Regions from separate parts of the Sediminibacillus sp. JSM 1682029 genome, predicted to be linked through region 4. Evidence: riboswitches for the same ligand, from Rfam matches in the RefSeq annotation. Region 4 holds a riboswitch; each other region holds the start of a gene.
What was found. Region 4 has a riboswitch for cyclic di-GMP ahead of ABVF09_RS13165 (chemotaxis protein CheX). Riboswitches for the same ligand answer to the same signal wherever they lie in the genome.
Positions count from the first base shown of each region.

Region 1 (3,124 bases), on a different contig from region 4:
AGGCAAAGCCATGGATCCGGCGTTTCGGCAGGATAGGCTATATGGCCCAAGGAATTGTATTTGCCTTGATCGGATTCCTTGCTTTGCTGGCAGCAGCGGGTTCTGGCGGGAAAACCGCCGGTACGAGCGGAATGTTCCAGTCGCTTGCCGCCCTTCCCCTCGGCGAAATCCTGATTTGGATCATTGGACTCGGACTGTTCGGTTATATTGTCTGGCAGTTGATCAGAGCATTTAAAGATCCGGATGGTTATGGAAAGGGGATACGGGGATTGACCATCCGTACGGGCTTCTTCATCAGTGCAATGATTTATGGCGGCATCTCGTTCAAGGCACTGAAAATCGCTGTACATGCAGGAAGTGGCGGGAATTCTGAGCAGACAATGTCGGCAAAACTTCTATCCCAGCCGTTTGGGCCATGGATGCTTGGGATTTTTGGCCTTGTCGTTTTTTGTTTTGCCATCTATGAAGCAGGTATCGGGATAAAAGGCAGTTACATGAAAAAGTTCAAGCAGGCCGAAATGGAGGAAAAGGAAGAAAGAATCGCTAGAATCACTGGGAAAATCGGGATGATTTCCCGGGGAATAGTATTCGGCCTAATCGGTTTTTTCTTTGTGCAGACAGCTCTCACCACAAATCCCGATAAAGCAAAAGGACTGGATGAAACGTTGTCCGAACTTGCGCAGCAGCCGTATGGCAGTTGGATGCTCGGCGTCGTTTCACTTGGTTTCATATTGTTCGGCCTTTATCAAGTTTTTCGGGGACGTTATCAAAAAATGGATTTTGGAAGCTAAAGAACAGCAAGGGTGTCGATTGTTTGGATATCCTTGCTGTTCTTTTGCGTTTACCATCCCTTAAGACATAATTTTCTGAAAAATGCAAGCGATAAACTTTTGGAAATAAAAAAATATCGGCATTATTTGTAAAATTATGTTGAAAAGTGAAAATTGACACAGTATACTAACTAAAGAACTACATACGAGAGTGATAAACTTCTGAAAAAGGCAAACTAGCCGAAAGGTTAGGACGCAAAGCCCAGGGTCTAAGGTTAAGCGATGAGTCATTTTACTCATAAGCGACTAGGATCGCCTGGCTGCCACACACTTGATTTAGTTGAGAATCAAGCTATGTCTGGCTGTTCCTGATTAGGAAGAGCCATTTTTTTGGGATTTTTCGTAAAAAGAGGTGGTTTAATACTTTTTGTAGTAACCGAGTGTTTGATTTTTACAGGGGATGAAAGAAATTATGGGGAATACGATGGAAAGATTGGTGTGAGTTGGAATTGAATATTATTGTGGTGAAAAATCGTTGTCTATTAAGAGATGGTATCATCAATGTCTTGATGAATAAGTATCCATCTCATTCAGTCAAAGCGGTTTCTTATAGTGAATGTCGTTCTCTTATGCAGGGTGGGGAACCTGTAGACTTATTGATCGTCGATATCGACACAGACAGTCATTCCGTCATGGAAATGATAGAATGGCAGCAACAAAAGGGAGAAAAGGTAATTGTCTGGACTGCGAACCCTGACATTTCCAGGCTTAACGACTGGTTTCAAAAAGGTTTGGACGGCTATTTTTTCAACGGCATGCAGCCGGAGGAATTGTCGAATGGTGTTGACTGTGTATTGGATGGCAATGTGTATGTACATCCCAAGCTCTCGACGGTTTTATTGCAGGATTACTTGAAAATTTCGAACAAGGTTGCAGAACAGCCAGTCGGAATTCTGACAGAGCGAGAATGGAATGTACTGGAGTTGCTGACAAAAGGCTTTAGCAATGACAAAATTGCCAAATTCTTATTTATCACAGAGAAAACAGTTAAAAATCATGTGAGTTCTATCTTTAGAAAATTGGGAGTGCCAGACCGAACGAATGCTGTTTTGTATGCATTGCGGCAACGGTGGTTCTACTTATAGAGAAGGTCGATCGAAAGGGAAGTCTTACAAAATACAGCTGCCAGAGATTTTACTGCTGCATGCTACAACGAGGGGTAGAAAAATATGCGGAAAAAGATTAAGTTACCCAGCCTGAAGTTTTCGAATCTTAGCATTGGCTGGAAGTATGGGGCCAGTTTAGTTGTTGTTTTTGTTTTGTTCGGTATATCTGCCGGTATTGTCACCACGCTGATCAATGGCATCGGTAACAACATCGATGAAGTGGACAGACGAGGGGACCGGGCGATCAAGGTGACGGAAATGGGATCCTTGACCAGAGCCAAGTCGGTACGGATCGCCAGCTACTTGAATAACGATGATGCTCGCTACATAGATGAGTATAACGAGCGCTTAGATCGTTTCAATACGTTGGAAAATGAATTGAAGGCAAGTATGGATACCTCCGAAGAAAAGGAGTTATTCACGAAAATCCAGGAGAATGACAAGCGGATGAACGATTTGTTTTTAGAAGTAATTGTTCCGGCAGTGGAACAGGACGAAGCCTCATTGCTGGCCAATTTGAAAGTTGAATCAGATCAGCTGCGGTCAGAAACAGTGCAATTATTGGACAGCTTGCGCGAAACGGTTATAGCTGACCGTCAGGCGGCCATTAAGGAAGCATCAAATAGTTCTGCCTTGGCTAGAAACGTATTGCTTATCGCGATAGCTGCTTCTGTGATTCTGGGCGGTTTGCTCGTCTTCTTCATAAGCCGTTCTGTCATCCGTAATTTGAACAAAGTTATTTACGTCAGTGATCAAGTTGCCGATGGAAACCTGGCAGTCGATCCAGTAGACTATGCTGGCAAAGATGAAATCGGCCGTCTCGCTGCTTCGATCAACGCAATGGGTTACAGTCTCAAGGAGATGGTGGAGAAAATCGCCGGAATTTCCGAGACTGTCAGCGGTCAAAGTGAAGAATTGACGCAGTCGGCCAACGAAGTCAAGTCCGGTTCACAGCAGGTGGCCACCACCATGCAGGAATTGGCATCAGGATCAGAGTCCCAGGCGAACAGTGCTTCTGAATTGGCTTCTGTAATGGGTGATTTCTCTCAAAAAGTACAGGAGGCGAATGAAAGAGGTGCCCACATCGATGAAACATCCAGTCATGTCCTCGGTATGACTGAAGACGGAAGTAGTTTGATGGATTCATCAATAGAACAAATGCAAAAGATTGATGGGATTGTACAGGAC
Region 1 covers NZ_JBEWYY010000004.1:166,041-169,164, forward strand. The annotation lists gene ABVF09_RS08955 (DUF1206 domain-containing protein) at 1-791, shown strand, start outside; cyclic di-GMP riboswitch class I at 991-1,098, shown strand; gene ABVF09_RS08960 (response regulator transcription factor) at 1,274-1,915, shown strand; gene ABVF09_RS08965 (methyl-accepting chemotaxis protein) at 2,000-3,124, shown strand, end outside.
Region 1: linked by a shared signal. The riboswitch ahead of ABVF09_RS08960 (response regulator transcription factor) and the one ahead of ABVF09_RS13165 (chemotaxis protein CheX) in region 4 are both predicted to bind cyclic di-GMP.

Region 2 (3,124 bases), on a different contig from region 4:
TACAGGCAGTGAGAAGAGAACCATTGATTTACTGACTGAGGATCTTATCTTCTTGATGAAGGAACTAGCAATAGAGGCTTATCATTTGATCGGACAGGGGCTGGGTGGATTTATCGGCATTAAAATAGCGGGGCAGCGGCCCGGACAATTGAAAACAGTGGTATTGTTCAGTGTACCCATCCATTATCCGAAACAGATGGGGGACAAGGTGGTCAGCCAGAGGAAGCATATGGTTGACGGGAAGGACAATATGCTGGCGATGGCAAAAGAAATTGTCGACAAAGCTTGTTATATACCCACAGAGGCAAAAACTTCCACACTGCTGAATGCGTACAAAAAGGTATCCCCGACGGTCTATTTTGAATTGTTCCATACGGGTTTTGGACCGGAGGGTGTTGAAAATCTACGCAGGATAAGGGTTCCTATTCTGATTTTGTCCGGTTCAGAGGATATCATATTTCCTCCCGAACTATCCAGTGCCATCCTGAATTTTAACCCGAACGCAAGGTGTTATACCGTTCCCGAGGCGGCATTCATGATTCAAATGGATCAGCCGAAACTGGTTGCCGACTGGATCGACGGTTTCATAAAGAAACACCGGAATCCCGCTGCTTCCATAAGTTTGCTGGATTATGACTACCAAAAGCACCTGACGTCGGAATTGTATTCCGAAATAAGAGGGTTGATGCAGCAGGAATTGGATTCATCCGGACAGGATAACATCCTGCTGGTAAATGTTATCCATGGCTTTTCCGTTTATTTGAATGGAAACCGATTATTTGAAGGCTGGGGGAAACGAAAGGCGAAACAGCTCTTAATCTATTTAAGCATTCAACAATCAGCAACCAGAGAGGAGCTTTGTGATATATTCTGGCCTGAAGCGGATTTGGTCAATGCCAGGAACCGGCTGCGTGTGGCATTGCATCATTTGAAACAGTTGTTGGAGAAAAACGGTTTTGCCAATGAGAATCCAATATTGATCACGGACAGGGAACATGTTTTTCTCCAGGCAAAAGTAAAATCAGATCTTCAGAGTCTCCTCGATGCAATTCGCCTGGCCAATCGTTTGAAAGGCAATGAAGAGAAAGCAGCGAGGTTTAAACAGCTGCTGTCTGAACAGAGTGAAAACATGATGCCCGGATTATACGAAGACTGGTTTATTGAAATGCGCAGATGGATCGAGAAGCAGTGGACGGAGATGGCTCTGTTTTTGGCGGACTGGTTTGAGGAAGCAAAGGATTATAAATCAGCCGCTATCTATCTGGAATTATACTGTACAGCCTATGGCGAGGACGAGGAACTGAATGACCGGCTGCTGTATTTGAAGGAACATCGGAATTCTTATAAAAGAAACTAAACTAAGAATGATCCATAAAAACTGCCGCTGAAGGTGGTTTTTTGTCCCTGGTGGGAGGATATTTCCGTTATCATTAAAAATTCTTTGTCTTTTTTCAAATCAAGCAGCTTTTTTAAAGGGTTATGTAATGAAGGTGTAATGAGCCATCAAGTAAAATGGGGGGAAGAAAAAATCGATAGTCAGGGTTCTCATTCGTGCTTCTTGCCGGAAAAACTCAGATAAGGGCAAACCTATTGAAAAATAGGGACGCAAAGCCACAGGTCTTCTATTGGAAACAATAATGACGGCTGGGCCGCCTGAAATACATCTGTATTTTAGGAGGGAATTATTGTGGACGTTTATGAAAAGCTTGATCAGGAATGGGTGGATTTGATGGTGGAAGCGAAGGATCTGGGAATCGGGATAGAGGAGTTGCAGGAGTTTTTACAGAACCATGGTCAGTTTAAGCGGAATGTCACGTACTATGCGTTGATCTCCAAACAGGAGCAAAGCAAGGTGAAACAAACCGGAGAGTCCTGATAACTTAGTGCTGAACACGTCCGTTCAAAAGGAACGTAAAATCCGGCTATCACGCTAGATAACAAATAAACGCTTGGATATAAGAATGTATCCAAGCGTTTTATCTTGCTTTCTCAACCGAAGCCAATCGAAATTATTAAGCTGTTGGAGAAAGGATTTGTTTTTGCTCTAATTGTGCTTTGGCTGCCTCATCGGCAGGCTTGTAGCCTTTCTCGATAAGCTCTTTTATGTAGATTTTGTTATAGACAAAGGAAAAAACTACCCCGCTTATCCAAGCCCCAATACCTAATGTGAAAGAACCAAGAATGGCTTCAATTATGAACATAATCGCCGCCCATTTTAAATCCCCGCGGAATAAGGCCGGGAAAAATCCAAAAAAGAAAGTAGTCCAGCTAAACCCAACTTTTACTACTTTTGTTAAACCCGCTTCATTTTGCAGTGTTACTTTCATTCCAACTCCTCCTTTTGATTTTTTGAAAAATAGAGTAAGAATGAGAAAAACCAAATATGAAAAAAGAACTATAATTCCGGCAAATCATACTCTATTTTTTCTAATAATACTACAAAATACCTATTCTGTTAACAATTATTTTCGACAGAAAGTTTTTTTTTCACCAAAATGCCAATGGAGAATGTCTCGGCAGTATAAATGTTTTCAAAGTTTCGTGAACAAGTACCCAGGTTATCAAAGCCCACTCGCTTGCAGCTTAATGCTCAGCCAATTTAATAATGATTTATTCATTTAAATAACAAAGGAAGGACATAAAAAAAGACAGGCCTGATAAACATCAAGCCTGTCTTTGTTTTACCTATTCAATACGCTTTCTTCCAAAACCTCTGATTTGTCTCCATACACCTTGGTAATATGCTGATCACCCCAAGCACACAGTGCGTCCAGAATCCCTTCCAGACTTTTGCCATAGTCACTCAACTCATATTCCACTTTCGGCGGCACCTGGTTGTAAATAATCCGGTTGATCACACCGTCCTCTTCTAATTCGCGGAGCTGTTGTGTCAGCATTTTTTGGGTGATATTGGGCATCAAACGCTTCAGCTCGCTTGTCCGTTTCTTCCCATGGGTGAGATGGCAAAGAATCACGCATTTCCATTTGCCTCCGATTACTTCCAATGTTGCTTCGACTGATATATTATACTTCTTCTTTTTCATTGCATTTTCTCCTCCTATAGGAACTAAAAAGTACCTACATCACTTTTTGGTTCCTATATCACTTTGAAGTACGTACTTCC
Region 2 covers NZ_JBEWYY010000003.1:182,844-185,967, forward strand. The annotation lists gene ABVF09_RS07185 (alpha/beta hydrolase) at 1-1,357, shown strand, start outside; cyclic di-GMP riboswitch class I at 1,571-1,657, shown strand; gene ABVF09_RS07190 (anti-repressor SinI family protein) at 1,688-1,876, shown strand; gene ABVF09_RS07195 (hypothetical protein) at 2,013-2,327, opposite strand; gene ABVF09_RS07200 (winged helix-turn-helix transcriptional regulator) at 2,682-3,044, opposite strand.
Region 2: linked by a shared signal. The riboswitch ahead of ABVF09_RS07190 (anti-repressor SinI family protein) and the one ahead of ABVF09_RS13165 (chemotaxis protein CheX) in region 4 are both predicted to bind cyclic di-GMP.

Region 3 (3,124 bases), on a different contig from region 4:
TGAAACATAATATCATTACTATACCATCTTCTGGGACAAAAAAGCGATGTTTTTTTCAAAATTTGACAAATTTTTCAGGCAGCTTTTATTTTTTTAGCAGGCTACACTCAATTGCCGGTTGGTTCCTCTTCTCTCCAGTACTTCATCCCCTACCAACAAGCGAGTTCGATTTTAGTAAAAAACGAGATTATCTGTGAATGTAATTAATTTGGAATTCAACTGTTTTCTGAAGGCGGTATAAAAACAAAGCTTCAATATAAAGATCACATTCAACCCTGCCAATATGAAGGATTCTACCAATCCATATACCCCCATTGCACGAATGCTAATCACGGTAATCTCGGACTCAGCGGATTCACAACCCCTCTCCCATAAAGGATAATCTCCAAGAAACATGCACCTAACATAAGGCTCCATGCTCTGTTTTGTACGGTTATGAGGAAAAGCAAAATCTGTTCTCGTCCTACAAATCGGCAACATCCGGAAACACTGCTTTTACAAGAGCTGCATCTCCCACTTTCCTTCATGCAATTAATTCAATCTGTCATTATACCATTCCTTTACCGCTCTACCAGAATGGGGGTCAGTCCCTAAAAATTCTTGGGACTTACCATCTAAAACCTGCTTGGCCTACGTCCCCCAAGGTTTTCCTTTTGTTAAACAATGCTTTACTGATTTACCGTACTAATAAGATGAGGGACTGACCCTTTTATATAAATTCTTTCCCCACGAAACGCAAAACACCCAGAGGGGTTCATCCCTCCGGGTGTCAGTTTTTCTATTCTTATTTATTTTTCCTGGTTGATTCTCCAACGGTTAAATTCGAGAAATTCTCTGAATTGCTCTTTTGAAACTCCTGAGTCCATGGCATCTTGAACGAGTTCCAACCAATCTTCGTCCAACTGCTTCTTCATTTCTTCGCTGTCTTCCTTCATTAGCAGTTCGTTGATGGACACTCCCAATACAGCGCCGACTTTCTCCATAAACTGTATAGAGGGATTGGTTTGCAGGTTTCTTTCGATAGAGCTCAAGTATGATTTGGCCACACCAGCTTGTTCTGCCAATTCAGATAAGGACATTTTTTTCTCTTGACGTAATTGTTTGATTTTATCCCCGATCAAGGCCATTCACCTTCTTTCAACCAGATTATATCATAAGAAAGGTGAATGGTTCTATATAAAGCACAAAAAACAATCACAGTTATTTGCTGTTCATGGAGGTGTGTTGTGTTAAAAAGAGCCTGACGTCTTCTAGTTCCAGTCCGATTTGTTTTGCTTCTTCCATCAGGTTTACCCAATCTTTATCCAAAACTCTATCGTCTACCGTTTTCAACATACAATTTACCCTCCAATATTCTGTCAGGCAGCACAGCCATCCTTGCACCTAGGCGCTTTAGATCTGTTGCTTTGCGTCCTTACTTTTCAATAAGTTTGCCTTTTTACTGAAGAAGCAATGTTATATTCAAAATATACTATATTTCCCATGGCTTTCCTACGGGGTATTTTTGTCTAATAACTACTAGTTTTGTAAAGGGCAAAAAACAGCAAGTAATGAAATTCTCCCATTAAAATGACAAAATACCGCTCTATTCGAAGTTGTTTCTTTTTTCTGGCGTTTTTCCGAAACAATATTCCGGGCAGATGGCCCTAATGTGATATATCTGCTAGGATCACTTTGAAAAGATTAGCGAATCACAAAGGTTATTGTCTGTTGTTTTGCCTACGGAAAACTGGTAAATTTAAACTGCAAGTAAGCCAAATTGACGGATTTCTATTGCTTTCAAAAAATAAATCGGAAATGGGAAAGAGAGATGAACCGGGTGAAAAAAATAGCGTTTCTGGTAATGATTGCTGGAATTGTATTATTGAGCTGCGGATTCATACAGTTGATGCACACAGAACGTGCCCAGCAAAACAGTCTTGCTGATGCTCATGCTTTACTGAATGGAGAGAAAACGAATGAAAGAATGAATACCGCTCAAACATCCGAACAAGGAGCAGCCAACACGGCTGAGTATCTTCCGGGACAAGGAGAAACGGCCGGGATTCTGTCAATACCAAAAATAGGCGCTGAACTGCCGATTGTGGAGGGAACCGATCCAGATGATTTGGAAAAAGGAGTAGGTCATTATAAAGGAACAGCATATCCAGCCGAAGATGACCAGATTGTCCTTTCCGGACATAGAGACACCGTTTTCCGACGGATGGGAGAAGTAGAAGTCGGTGATATATTTATTGTCAGGCTTCCATACGGGGAGTTCCGTTATGAAATGAAGAGCGCCAGAGTTGTCGATGCCGATGACCGAACCGTAATCAAGCCCACTGCACCGGAAGAAATATTGACACTGACAACCTGCTATCCCTTTTCCTATTTAGGCAATGCCCCTCAGCGCTATGTTATCACCGCTGTTCCCGTGGAATAACCAATTAGCAGCCTTTGGGACCAGTATTGGGGTCAGTCCCCGTAAAAGTCCTACATAGAATATAGACGACTTCTCCGTGATACGGGGGACTGTCCCCAAAACAGGAGCTTCACCCCGTTATTTCACTATAAACCCTATAATATCGGCTTTTTGCCATTGAGGGGGTCTGACCCTCCTTTAATTGTTTCTACCTTTTCAAGCGTTTAATGACCGAAGCGGGGACTGACCCCCGAATCCTGACCCCCGAATCGCTGACCCCGAATCGACCCTGCATCGATCTCTTCTCCTTTCCTTCTGAATTCACAGTTTTTTTGGTTTCTGTTTTAGACGTTGGCCGGGTTAATGGGGTATAATGGTTTTTGGAATCTTTTAACTAAAAAATAAAAAGGGGTTATGCAGTGGCACGGCAGACGCACAGGAAAAAGCGCGGAAATCGGCGGCGCTTGCTGCTCTGGTTGGGCGGTGTATTATTAGTAGTGCTTATTGCGGCGGCTGGATACGGAATCTATTTATACGAAAAGTTGCAAGACACTGTTGAAAATATCCATGAACCCTTGAACGGAGAACTACAATCAGAGGAAACCGGCACGAACAACCAGTCAGGAAACAATCAAACCGCCGATGGACAATCAAATTCATCTGACGACGATACTGTCACGAAAACCGATGACGAACAAAAGACGTTGAATTTCCTATTACTAG
Region 3 covers NZ_JBEWYY010000014.1:41,877-45,000, reverse strand. The annotation lists gene ABVF09_RS17950 (helix-turn-helix domain-containing protein) at 789-1,121, opposite strand; gene ABVF09_RS17945 (anti-repressor SinI family protein) at 1,201-1,335, opposite strand; cyclic di-GMP riboswitch class I at 1,359-1,445, opposite strand; gene ABVF09_RS17940 (class D sortase) at 1,811-2,422, shown strand; gene ABVF09_RS17935 (LCP family glycopolymer transferase) at 2,821-3,124, shown strand, end outside.
Region 3: linked by a shared signal. The riboswitch ahead of ABVF09_RS17945 (anti-repressor SinI family protein) and the one ahead of ABVF09_RS13165 (chemotaxis protein CheX) in region 4 are both predicted to bind cyclic di-GMP.

Region 4 (3,124 bases):
CTGATTCTGCTTGTATGCTTGTTACAATCCCCGTGATATCTGTTACGGAAGAAGATACCTGTTCGGCAAGTTTTCTGACTTCATCGGCCACTACTGCGAAACCTTTTCCTTGCTCACCCGCCCGCGCTGCCTCGATTGCGGCATTTAGTGCAAGCAAATTGGTTTGCTCGGCTATATCTTTTATGACTCCAACCAATTTTGATATTTCTTTTGACTGGTTGTCCAATCCTTTTACTTTTTCCACGGCATTTTTGACGATGGCATCAATCTGGCTCATTTGTGCAATGGAAGAATGCATCATCTGGCTGCCTTCCTCCGTCAGCTTCAGGACGCTTTCGGATTTATCATGAATTGTACTCCCGTTTTCATGCGCTTCTTTAATTTTATCCGTGAAACCGGCCATCGATGCAGCCAAATCTGTCGTGGTGTTAGCCTGCGATTCCGAGCCCGAAGAGAGCTCTTCCATCGTGACTGCCACTTGGTTACTTCCTTCTTTTACTTCATTTGCCGATTGACTCAATTCCTCGCTTTGACCAGATACAGTCGTTGAAACCGAACTGATTTCCGTCACCAATTCCCGCATGTTGTCGTTCATTTGGTTGACTGCAGTAACCAGCTGACCGACTTCATCCCGGGAATGTACCTTCAGGGGTTCATGGCTTAAATCACCTTCCGCTACCAGTTTCATCCGTTTCATCACCCGGGAAACAGGATTCGTTATCATACGGGCAGTCATTATGGCTATTAAAATACCAAGTACAGCAACCAGGATGGAAATGGCTACACTGGTGATTTGTGTTGTTTTCCCCGAAGAAACCAGACTGTCTCCAACTGTTTTGATTTCCGATTCCCTATGTTCAGCCATCTCATTGAAACCGTTCATCAACTCCCTGGCCAACGGTTTGACTTGCAAGGAGAGATTAGATATCGCCTGGTCTTCATTGCCGTTCTTATAGACGGCAAATACTTGTTCCCGGACTGTCGTTTCCCATTCGTCCCCTTTTTCCACCAATTGTTTTACTTGCTCATTATCACTTAACGACAATATCGTTTTTTCCATTTGATCTAACTCTTCAGCATATCGATCAAACTGCTCCAGGTATTCCGGATCTCCATAAATGACATAACCTCTTGTCAAAGCGATCATTTCTGCTATATTAAATGCAGCCCGCTCATCGGCGATAAGCAATGGAAGCTGTTCCGTAACAATCGATTCTGTATCTTGGTTTACTTTTCCCTGTGATAAAAAATTATAAAGTCCGAATCCGACTACCAATAAAATAACTATGGAGAAACCCGCCAAAATCTTTGTTCTTAGACGCTTGAATTGAAATAATTTCATTGCAGCACCTTCTTCCTTTGAGTTGGTCCAAAAGCTGTTTTACAGTCACGGCAATGTTTGGTTTTCTTCCGGCGCATCATTCCTTTCCGTTTTTTACCTGCATGACATCTTGTCTGTTTATGTATGAATCAACAAAGCAATTTCCATCTTGCCGATGGTTTCATAGGTCAACTCGACTTGTATTGCCTGTTGGAAATTTTCAAGAACCTTGTCCCCATCCGATGTGACCAAGGGGGAAGTAATATCTGTTTCCAACCCTTTTTCATAAATACCGGTAGACATGCTGCCGGCAATCATATTGCCGAGTTCCCCAGAGAAAGAATGGAGCATCTCTCCTTCAAGGGGCATGCCGAACATTGCTTCACCAATCGATCCAAATAACCCGTCGTTTGCCTTCAACACCAATGTCCCCTGCACATCTCCCGTCACCTCGATTAATACACCGAAAGGAATCGTCAAGGATTCTTGTAGTACTTTCGCTTTGCCGATCTCTGCTTCCAAAGGAATGACGGCTTGAATTGACTTTAGCGTTTCATTGTACAATTCTTTTACAACTCGATTCTTTTCACTTGTTACGATGATAACCACTCCTTTATCTGAATATTCTAACAAATATAGTCATTAAAAGTGGCTATTCTGGTTCTCTGAATAGCCATAGACTAATAGAAAAGATATCGGCAGCCAGGCGATCTTGACCTTGACGGCTTTAGACCCTAAGCTTTGCGTCCCCTTTTTTCAAAGAGTTTGCCCTTTTCGTTAGTTCTTTTTGACTAAGTATAAAGATTTAGTTGGTTTGCATTCATTATAATATATTTTCGACACAATTCAACATATTTTTGTGTAAATAGTAAATAAATTGTATCCTTTCCATCCTAGTGGTAATTGCATTATCCTGAAAAAATTGCGGATTGAGTCTCAGCATATATGTGTTCCACGAGCACGGTTTCACTTTCACAGAAAGCACCAACCGCTTTCCTGCGGGATTTTCAGCTCGTGCTGTTCCATCGGAGTCTCTGTATCTTGCCTTCGCTACATTTTCGCGTTTCTGATTTTATGTTACCGAGACAAGATGGATTAAACGAATTTTTCTATTGGCTGAAAGGTATCTAAACAGTGACGAAGAACCAGCAGAAAGGTGGCCTTTGTTCTTTGATAAAAGAAGAACTCCTGGTTCCATACGTCTTAACTTTCTATCCCGGACGGCAATAGGCAAAACGGTAATCCTGCCAGTAGAGAAAGTCTCTCCTTCCAACGGAGGCAAGGTGCGCAGACTCCAGTCGTGATGAAAATCCACTTGGCAAGCGGGTTTCTTTGCCAAATTAGCTGAAGCCGTGCCCGCGGAATGCGAAGTACTTTGCCGGAGTGGAGTGTGGCACCCTTATCAAAAGAGAAGATTAAAAACCGAACGAATTGGAAAATCGTCCGGTTTTTATACAGGTCACTATGCTTTTGTCACGCTCTTTTTAAATTATTCGATACTGCTTGCAACTTCGTTTACCATTTCCGACACGGAAATCAATCCTCCGCCGGATAGGTACCAGTAATCTGGATTCAGATAAACAATATTGTCTTCTTTATATGCTTTGGTGTCTTGCACCAATTTATTTTCCAAAGTTTTTTTGGCAGATGATTCTCCGCCTACCACTTTATTCCTATCCACGACAAATAAATAATCGGGATCCTTTTCTGCTAAGTACTCGAAAGAAACATTTTGTCCATGAGTCGATGCTTCGATGTTTTCATCAACAGGTGTAAAACCAAACACATCATGAATCACGCCAA
Region 4 covers NZ_JBEWYY010000007.1:123,195-126,318, forward strand. The annotation lists gene ABVF09_RS13160 (methyl-accepting chemotaxis protein) at 1-1,342, opposite strand, end outside; gene ABVF09_RS13165 (chemotaxis protein CheX) at 1,460-1,954, opposite strand; cyclic di-GMP riboswitch class I at 2,016-2,101, opposite strand; gene ABVF09_RS13170 (siderophore ABC transporter substrate-binding protein) at 2,811-3,124, opposite strand, start outside.